One region of the Bradyrhizobium sp. Crot121 genome, then DNA from elsewhere that is predicted to be linked to it. Evidence: riboswitches for the same ligand, from Rfam matches in the RefSeq annotation. Region 1 holds a riboswitch; each other region holds the start of a gene.
What was found. Region 1 has a riboswitch for cobalamin ahead of AC5ZGW_RS00980 (TonB-dependent receptor plug domain-containing protein). Riboswitches for the same ligand answer to the same signal wherever they lie in the genome.

Region 1 (3,274 bases):
TACATGATTCCCCGGGGGCGAGCTTGACAAGATTCCCTAGAGCGCGCCGATCACGATCGCGCCACCGAATTCTGAAGCCACGACGCGGGTGTCGAGAACAGGCATTACGGGTCCAGACCTTCCGTAGGATGGGTGGAGTCCCATGCTTTTCAAAGATCTCGATGGCAGCGAAGCTGTCACCAACTCGATCAGCGCAGATTCACGCCCCTCGTGCATCGCGGATTGCCTGGGCGACTTTCGTCGCCTGCGACACCCGTCCGATTCGCGCGCCCGTGACGATCTTTTTTCGGCGCGTGCTCAAGCGCGGCACCATGCCTTCGTTGGCGGTCGATCCGGCGGAGGGATAGGGAATGAAGTCCGCGGCCCGACGCAGCGCGAGAGCCTTTCGAGCCGCTTCGACATTGGCGGTGCGAGCTGCCAAATTGTGAAGACGCCTGAGCTCGCTGTTCACCCGCTTCAGTGCCGCGGCAAAGACCTGCTTGCGTTGTGATGGACGATCGGCAGTTCCGGGGAAGTTCGCGCCGCGAGGCTGGCCTTTCCCGCGCGTCTCTCGCCGCTTTTGTCGGCCGAGCGTTCGCTCCTTGTCGCGCATCTTGCGCAAGCGGGATCGCATGTCCGCAAGATCAGCCGGCTCGACGTCATAGATGGCGGGATGATGCGTGAGGCGGATCGTCTCGTATTCGTCGTGACTGAGGAGGCTGCGTTCGAGTTTGCATGGGACCGACATTTCCTGTTCCTCCGTTGAATCTGTCGATGCTCACATGAACGGTATCATCCAAGTTTAGCGACGCGTGTGGGTGGCATGTGATGCTCGCATAAGGCTGTAGGATTTGCCATCTGCCGTCCCTTCGCCTGTCAGCAACTTTCTGTGTTCGTCATTCAGGTCGCCGCTATCAGCGATCCGCAAAAATGCTGTTGGGTTCTGATCGTTATCGATTTGAGTTTTGCTCCGCCTTGTGCTTCTTTGCACGCGTCATCGGTGCCCTTTGTAGGGTGAAACGGGAACGCGGTGCGGGAATCTTCCCCAATGCCGCGGCTGCCCCCGCAACTGTAAGCGGACTATTTGCGATCCGGATGCCACTGGGCCTGCCAAGCAGGTTTGGGAAGGCGGATCGCGAGACGACCGCAAGCCAGGAGACCGGCCGTTGACGGGTATCAACTCGTTCGACGGTGGGTCGGCGGAAGGGCATTAATGAACTTGCGGCGTTTTCTTGCCGGGTGTGCGGCCGTTGCTGCGTGCGGTCACACTGGCGCCATGGCCCAATCGGGTCCCGAACAGCTTCCTGCTGTTGTCATCAATCCGGAGGTCCGGTCCAAGCCGGCCCCGAGGAATAGGCAAAGGTCTTCAACGACCCATCCTGCGCGCCCGGCGCCCGGTAACGAGGCGCCGGCCGCGACTCCCGAAGTGGTCGTGACTCCCGACCGTACACTGGAGCCGGCGAGCCGGACCGGAAGCTCGGTCAGCGTGGTCACGCACGAAATGCTCGCGACCAGCAATCCGACCTCGCTCGTCGATGCGCTGCGGACCGTGCCGGGACTCGATATCACCGAAAGCGGCGGACCAGGCGCGACGACCAATGTGCGCTTGCGCGGCGCCAATACCGGCCAGGCGCTGGTCATGATCGATGGCATCAGGGTCAACGATCCGACCGCCGCCAGCGGCGACTTCGATTTCGCGATGTTCGCCCCGGGCGCGATCCAGCGGATCGAGGTGCTGAAAGGACCGCAGAGCGCGCTCTACGGATCTGACGCGATCGGCGGCGTCGTCAACATCATCACCAAGAAGGGCACCGGTCCGGCACAACTCGACGTCAGCACCGAGGGCGGAAGCTACGGCACTCCGAGCACCAGCGCAGCGCTGACCGGAACCTCTGGGCCGTGGTCCTACGCGTTCACGGGAAGCGGGCAGCACAGCAACGGCTTTTCACGCTACGGCTATCGCATCCCCGCGCTCGAAGCCAAGTATGGCCCGCTCGAGCGCGATGGCTTCGACCGCGTCGGCGGTTCGGCACGCGTCGGCTACGATTCCGGCGAAGGCGTACGCCTGGAGACGGGCATGCTGGCCTCATTCACGCGGTCCGCCTATGATCAGGCCTCCGGAACGTTCCCGGACACGCCGTCGAGCGCGACGCGCCTGCTCGAACAGGTCTGGGGACGTGCGTCGTTCGACACGTTCGGCGGCATTCTCACCCATAGCGTGAGCGCATTTGAGACGCATATCGACCGCTCGTTCGACGACGTCACCTACAAGATCAACAAGCTGCCGCAGAACACGACATCCATCCTCTCCAATTTCGTCGGCGACAGCACGGGCCTGGAATATCAGGGCAACCTGAAGGTCGGCCCGCTGGGATCGCTCATCGTCGGATCCCGTGTGCAGCATGAAACGGCGAGCACCTCCACCACCAACCTATTGCCGATTCCTGGAGCGTCGACGCCACAGCTCGCAGGCACGCAAGACACCAATTCAGTGTTTGCGCTCTGGCAACTGCCGATCGGCGAGCGGCTCAACATCACGATGGGCGGCCGGGTTGACGACGTCGTCGATGTGGCACGGTTCGAGACATGGCGAACCACCGCGGCTTACACGATCGCCGAGACCGGCACCAAGCTGCATGCGAGCGCCGGGACAGGCGCCAAGGCCCCGACGCTCTATCAGCTCTATGCGCCGACCTATGGCAATTCCGCGCTCAGTCCCGAGGAGAGCTTCGGCTACGATGCCGGCATCGACCAAAGCCTGTTCGGAGGCCGCGTTGTGGTTTCGCTGACAGGCTTCGGCAACAGGTTCAGCAACCTGATCGACTTTGTGACCGATCCGGCGCACCCGCTCGGGCACTACGTCAACGTCTCGCGTGCCGAAACCGACGGACTGGAACTAGGGGTCAACGTCGATATCCTGCCGGGCTACCTGAAATTCAACGCCGCCTATACCTATCTGCAGGCTAAGGATCTCTCGACCGGCCTGACGCTGGCGCGCCGGCCGGAAAACCTGGCGAGATTCTCGTTCCCGATCACACCGATCGAGGGCTGGCTGATCGAGCCACGCGTGCTCGCGGTATCCACGCGCTACAGCGGTTCAAACGAGACGCTACCACTCGCCCCTTACGTCCGCGTCGACCTCTACACCGAATACAAGATCGATGAGACCTGGAAGGTGTACTTGCGCGGCGAGAACATTTTCAATGAGCACTATCAGGAAGTGTACAACTATGGCACGACCGGACCTGCGGCTTACGCCGGGTTCAGTGCCCACTGGTGAAGCGGATGTGATGAT
Region 2 (3,274 bases), on a different contig from region 1:
CATCGGCGTCCATCTCCGCGATGGCGTCGATGATGTCGTTGAACTCGGAGTAGCACATGTGGGTGTGGATCTGGGTCTCGTCCTGCACGCCGGAGGAACAGATGCGGAAACTATCGACCGCCCAATCGAGATAGGTCTTCCATTCCGACCCGCGCAGCGGCAGGCCTTCCCGCAGTGCCGCTTCGTCGATCTGGATCATGCCTGCACCGGCCGCCTGCAGATCGCGCACCTCGTCGCGGATCGCGAGCGCGATCTGTCGGCACACGTCGCTGCGCGGCAGGTCGTCGCGGACGAACGACCAGTTCAGGATGGTCACGGGGCCGGTCAACATCGCCTTCACCGGCTTTGCCGTCAGTGACTGCGCGAATTGCCACCATTCGACCGTCATCGCCTGTGGTCGTGAGACGTCGCCGTAGAGGATCGGCGGCCGGACGCAGCGCGAGCCATAGGACTGCACTCAGCCGAGCTCGGTGAAGGCGAAGCCGGAAAGCTGCTCGCCAAAATACTGCACCATGTCGTTGCGCTCGAACTCGCCATGGACCAGGACGTCGAGCCCGATATTCTCCTGCCAACGGATGGCGCGCGCAGTCTGATGCTGCAGATAGGTCTTGTATGCGGTATCGCTGAGTGCACCATTGGCATGTGCGGCGCGTGCGTTTCTGACATCAGTTGTCTGCGGGAAGGAGCCGATGGTCGTGGTCGGGAAGCGTGGCAGATTGAACCGCTCGCGCTGCACCTCGGCACGCTCGGCGAACCGGCTGGCACGATGGCGCATGCCGCCATCGATGGCGGCGAGACGCTGGGCAACCTTGGCATCGTGAATCCGCGGTGAGGTCTTGCGCGCGGCCGCGGCGGCATCGGACGCTCGGATCGCTTCGGACGCAGGGGCCCGGCCACTTCCAAGCGCCGCGCCCAGCGCGGCAAGCTCTTCGAGCTTCTGCACCGAGAATGAAAGCCAGGTCTTCACCTCGGGATCGAGCTTGGTTTCCAGGGCGAGATCGATGGGTACATGAAGCAGCGAGCAGGATGGCGCGATCTGAATGCGCTCCTTGCCGAGCTTTGCGACGACGGGCCCAAGCTGATCGAGGATCCGGCTCAGATCTGCGCGCCAGACGTTGCGGCCGTCGATCACGCCGAGCGACAGCACCCGTTCTTTCGGAACGTCGATGAGATCGCCGAGCTGCTGGGGCGCGCGCACGAGATCGAGATGCAGGCCGGCGACCGGAAGATCAAACGCGACCGCACGATTGCCGCCGAGCCCGCCGAAATAGGTCGCCAGCATGATCCTGATGTCCGGCACCGCTTTGGCGATTTCGGAATAGGCGCGCCGTAGGGCTTGCTGAGCGGCGGCGTCCAGATCAAGCACGAGACAGGGCTCGTCGATCTGTACCCATTCCGCACCGCGGGCAGCGAGTTCGCGCAATAGTTCGATATAGACCGGCAGGAGCCTGTCGAGCAGCGACAGCGTGGCGAAATGCGGTTCCTTGGACTTGGCCAGTTTCAGGAACGTGACTGGGCCGACCAGCACGGGGCGGGTCTGATAACCCAGCGCCTTCGCCTCCTCATACTCTTCGATCGGCTTGCGTGATGAGAGTGCAAAATACTGGTTCTTGCGAAGCTCCGGCACCATGTAGTGATAGTTGGTGTCGAACCATTTCGTCATTTCGAGCGCCGCCACGCCATGTGCGTGATGGGCATGTCCGCAGGCCTCGTCATGCGCGTCGGCCTTGGCGCCACGCGCCATCGCGAAGTAGGTCGCAAGCGGCACCGCGCCGCCGGTCCAGCCATAGCTTTCTGGGATAGCGCCGACCATTGCGCAGGTGTCGAGCACCTGATCGTAGAACGAGAAATCGTTCGACGGGATCACGGTGATACCGAGTTTCTTTTGCCGCGCCCAATTGGCCGCGCGCAGCCCGACGCCGGTTTCGATCAGCGTCTTTTCGTCTGATGCGCCGGACCAGAAGCGTTCCAGCGCGAATTTCAGTTCACGCCGCGGACCGATCCGCGGCGTGCCGAGGGACGCAACAACAAGTGAAGTGGAAGACATTGGCTTAACCCCATGAGTTGGGGGCAAAGGCCGTAGTGACACGTCTGGATTCCCTGCGCGAGGTGCGCACGGAATCGCAACCGCACCACCGGGACACCCCGCCCGAGGACGTGTATGTTGTCGAGGCAGGTCTCCTGGCTCGCGGGTCGTTGCTGTGGTCCGGCCTTCCCGAAGCTTTGCAGGCTTCAGTGGCAATTGTGGACCGCGGCTCGCCGCTTACAGTTGCGGGGGCAGCTCCGGCTTTACACCGGCTTCCCTCTTAGCTCCGGAAAAGATCTCTCCGAAGAACCACGACGCGTTCACTTACCGGCAAGATCGCGCGAACGTCAACTCGGCTGACATCACGTGCGCGTGGAGCCGGTTGTTCACAGCGCCAACGGCATGGACCGGAATTTTTGCGCTTCGCCCATACGTGCCATTGACAGCATTCTCCAAATCGCACCAGATGTAGCTGTCACGGTCCATCATGACGCAAGGAATGGTGGCTAAGAGGGAAGCTGGTGATCGCGCGTTTCTCGCGAGAATCCAGCGCTGCCCCCGCAACTGTAAGCAGTGAGTTGCTCCCGATTTTAGACGTCACTGATGCGGCATCGCATTGGGAAGACGGGGAGTGACGCCGACCTGCGAGCCAGGAGACCTGCCGTGACAGCAAATAACGTCCACGGGCGGGGTGTCCCGGCGGCCGCTTGCAGGCTCATGCCGGTACGCCGCCGGCATCATCACGCAGCGTCGCCTCTGGCATCCGGCCCCAGCAACATCACGGGGTCTGCAAGATGTCACTCTCTCTCGATCGCGAAACCACCGCGTCACCTCTCATCCACCTGCGCCCCGAATCAATCGCGGCGCCGGAAGCACGGCTGCCGATGCAGGTGATCCGCCGCAATGGCACGGTGTCGCAATTCGATGCCGGGAAGATCTCGGTGGCGATGACCAAGGCCTTCCTTGCGGTCGAGGGGAATACGGCGGCTGCGTCGCGCCGCGTGCACGAAGCGGTCGAGGAATTGACCGCCGAAGTCGTCGGCGCGCTGTCGCGCCGGATGAGCGAAGGCCGCACCTTTCATATCGAGGACATCCAGGACCAGGTTGAACTGGCATTGATGCGCAGCGGCCATCACAAGGTGGCGCGCGCCTATGTGCTCTATCGCGAGGAGCGGGCGCGGCAGCGCGCCGAACAGCAGGCAACTAAATCCGCAACGGCATCGAGCGGGCCAATCGTCCACGTCACGC
Region 3 (3,274 bases), on a different contig from region 1:
TGGTTTGCACCTGGAAGCGGCCCGTCTTGACGCGGAAGCCGGCTTCGACGTCGTGCGAGGTCTGCGTCTTCAACTGGAAATTCTGCGGCAACGGGTTGAAGTCCGCATCGAACGCGGGTCCGGTGGACGTGCGCTCGTCGACATCGGGCGTGCGAAACGCGTGCGCGGCGCGGGCGAACACCGAGAACATTTCGGTGAAGCGATGCTCGACGCCGACATGCAGCGCGTAATTGGTCTCGCTCTGGTCGAGCGGCGTCGCCTGCGCGTCGAAGGCGAACGGCGCGTTCGGATCGTAGCGGTCGCGCGCGCTGAGCCAGGTGTTCTGCACCCGCGCGCCATAGGAGAAATCGGTGGTGGGCAAGAGGCCAACCGTGTGCTGCCAATAGCCGGCGAGCGACTGCTGCGACAGGTCGTAGGTATGGATCGGTGGCACGCCCCGGAACGCGCCGCGCTGCTGGTGGAACGTTGCATCGTAATAGTCGATGCCGGTCAGGATCGACGAGGGAATCCCGAAGATCGAATTGCTGATGCTCAGCCGCGGCGTGATCGACCAGGTCTGCAACGCGGCGTCATTGTAGGTGGATGCCGCGCTGATGAATGGCGAGGTGCCGAAGAACGCGCCTTGCGTGTCCTTCTGGCGGTAGCCGCCATCGACGATCAGGTCGACACCGTTCAGGAGCGTCTTGGTGAAGCCCGTCGTCGCGCTCGCGCCCTGCTGGTTGCCATAGTCGAACGGCGTGGCGGCGCCCTTGCGATCGGTGACGAGCTGATTGACGCCGATCGAAGGATCGACCAGCCTGCCGCCGGGAAAGCCCAGCTTCTGGTCGTCGCCGGTCACCGTCAGGAAGGCTTTCAGGTCCGGCGTCGTGTAGTTGAGATTGCCGACGCCGTTGCGCTGGTCGAGCGCATTGTTCACGCGGTAGCCGTCGGACTTGATGCCGTTGCCGTAGAACGACGCCGACCATGGTCCCGAATTCATCGCGGTCGAGATCGCGGCCATGCGCTGGTTGAAGGAGCCATAGCCGGCTTCGCCGCGGATCGAGACCGGCGGGCCGCCGACACCGGTCTTGGTGACGATGTTGATCACGCCGCCTATCGCATTGTCGCCGTAGAGCACGGCGCCGCTGTTGCCGCGGGTGATCTCGACGCGCTCGATCGAATCGAGTGGGATGGTCGACAGATCCACCTGCGCCATGTCGATGTCGTTGAGCCGTCGCCCGTTGAGCAGGAACAGCGTGTTGGCGGTGGCGAACGCGCCGAAGCCGCGCAGGTCGACCGAGGTCTTGGCGCCGTTCACGCCGCCATAGAGCGATTGAAGCTGCACGCCGGGGGCCTGCGCGATGATCTCGGCCAGAACCTGGGTCGGCGAATGCGCGATGTCGTCGGCGGTGATCACGGTCGAGGACGTCCCGACAATGCCGGCAAATTGCGGGCCGCCGCCACCGCCACCGGATGAAGCTCCGCCAGCGGCGGCGCCGCCAGCGCCCGCGCCGCCGGCCGGCTGCGCGTTGGTCGGCACCTGGCCCGGCGCGGGACGCCGGGGACCTGGAGTGCCGTCGGAAGCGGGCTTGGCACGGGTGCGGTTGTGGTCGCCGGGCGCCCTGACCTCGACCGGCGGCAATTGCTCGGAGGGCGCTTCCTGCGCCTGCGCGGCGGAAACATACAAAGCGGGCGCCAGCATGCTCGACGCGAGCAGCAGCGCGCGGCGTTGCTTGGTGGCTGTGGTAGCAGAGAACATCGGCGAGACCTCGGTATGACGTCAGTGGCACGTCACAGCGAACCAAGGCTCACCATCGCGTTTCGCGCTTCAGGTGAAGCAAATGCCTGTACTCCCCGACCGACATCGTCGCGTGTGACCACGTATGACGGCAGGTCTCCTGGCTCGCGGGTCGTTACCCTTCGTCGCCTTCCCAGGACCGAGACTCCCAGTGGCATATGACGAAGGATTCACCGCATACAGTTGCGGGGGCAGCCGCGGCTTTACGGGAAGTTTCCCGGTACCGCATTCCCTTTTGATCCCGATAGGAACCGTCGGGGCCATCTAGGATTTCGGCGGCACGTGAGTCAATCCCGGCGAAACTGCGGCTCCCTGGCTCCCATACGTTTTTTTGTTCCGGTGTCGCTTGTCTGCCACCGAATTCGCTGCAAGAAGCAGGGCGCGATGAGTGCACAGGATTTCACGATAGCGGCGGGTCTGGCCGCGCGGCGGCGGTTGGGGGCGACCGTTGCAATGATTGCGTTGGTTGCCTTGCTGATGCTGATCTCGCTCGGCACCGGCCCGGTGCGGCTGTCGCCGCTGACGGTGATCGAGGCGCTGTTCGGTGGCGGCAGCGATGTCACGCAGGTGATCGTGCGCGAGATTCGCCTGCCGCGCACCATCCTGGCGTTTGCGATCGGCGCCATCCTCGGTCTGTCAGGCGCGGCGCTGCAAGGCCTGTTGCGCAATCCCTTAGCCTCGCCCTCGCTGTTCGGCGCGCCGCAATCGGCGGCGTTCGGTGCGGTGCTGGTGATCGCGCTGGGGTTGGCTGACGTCCGCTCCTATGCGCTGCCGGTCGCCGCCATCATCGCCGCATTCGGCTCGGTCTTCGTGCTGCTCGCGATCGCAGGCCGCAATGCGGGCCTCTTGATCCTGATCCTCGCCGGGCTTGCGATCTCGAGCCTTGCGGGCGCTGCGACGGCGCTGGTGATGAACCTCGCGAGCAATCCGTTCCTGGCGCTCGAGATCGCGTTCTGGCTGCTCGGCTCGCTGGAGGACCGCAGCTTCCAGCATGTCGCGCTGGCGCTGCCGTTCATCGTCGCCGGCGCGGCCATCCTGCTGTCGCAAGCCAGCGCCTTCCGCGCGCTCACGCTCGGCGAAGAGACCGCGCAAAGCCTCGGCGTCGATGTCGGCCGCCTGCGCCTGTTCGTGATCGCAGGCGTTGCGCTCGGCGTCGGTGGCGCGGTGGCGGTCACCGGCACCATCGGCTTCATCGGCCTGGTCGCGCCGCATCTGATGCGGCCCGTCATCGGCCACGATCCGGCGCGGCTGTTGGTGCCGAGCGCGCTTGCCGGCTCGGCGCTGTTGCTCGCGGCCGACATCGCGGTGCGCATCATCCCGTCGACGTCGGACATCAAGGTGGGCGTGTTGACCTCGATCATCGGCGTGCCGTTCTTCCTCTATCTCATCATGCGCGAGCGTCGCGCGCTCGGCGGAGGCGTCGCATGACGGCGCTTGTTGTAGAACACCTCAACGTCGTGCTCGCCGGCCGCCGCGTGCTCAACGATGTGTCGCTGC

Region 2: it holds a riboswitch for cobalamin, as region 1 does, so the genes downstream of both, metE (5-methyltetrahydropteroyltriglutamate--homocysteine S-methyltransferase) here and AC5ZGW_RS00980 (TonB-dependent receptor plug domain-containing protein) in region 1, are expected to answer to the same signal.
Region 3: it holds a riboswitch for cobalamin, as region 1 does, so the genes downstream of both, AC5ZGW_RS24445 (TonB-dependent receptor) here and AC5ZGW_RS00980 (TonB-dependent receptor plug domain-containing protein) in region 1, are expected to answer to the same signal.

The regions. Positions count from the first base shown of each region.
Region 1 covers NZ_JCAMOR010000001.1:229,403-232,676, forward strand. Annotated here, with positions in the region: gene AC5ZGW_RS00975 (hypothetical protein) at 200-727, opposite strand; cobalamin riboswitch at 961-1,161, shown strand; gene AC5ZGW_RS00980 (TonB-dependent receptor plug domain-containing protein) at 1,412-3,259, shown strand.
Region 2 covers NZ_JCAMOR010000044.1:13,669-16,942, forward strand. Annotated here, with positions in the region: partial or broken gene metE (5-methyltetrahydropteroyltriglutamate--homocysteine S-methyltransferase) at 1-2,047, opposite strand, end outside; cobalamin riboswitch at 2,155-2,355, opposite strand; cobalamin riboswitch at 2,488-2,706, shown strand; gene AC5ZGW_RS29745 (ribonucleoside-diphosphate reductase subunit alpha) at 2,821-3,274, shown strand, end outside.
Region 3 covers NZ_JCAMOR010000030.1:5,168-8,441, reverse strand. Annotated here, with positions in the region: gene AC5ZGW_RS24445 (TonB-dependent receptor) at 1-1,738, opposite strand, end outside; cobalamin riboswitch at 1,851-2,048, opposite strand; gene AC5ZGW_RS24440 (FecCD family ABC transporter permease) at 2,231-3,205, shown strand; gene AC5ZGW_RS24435 (ABC transporter ATP-binding protein) at 3,202-3,274, shown strand, end outside.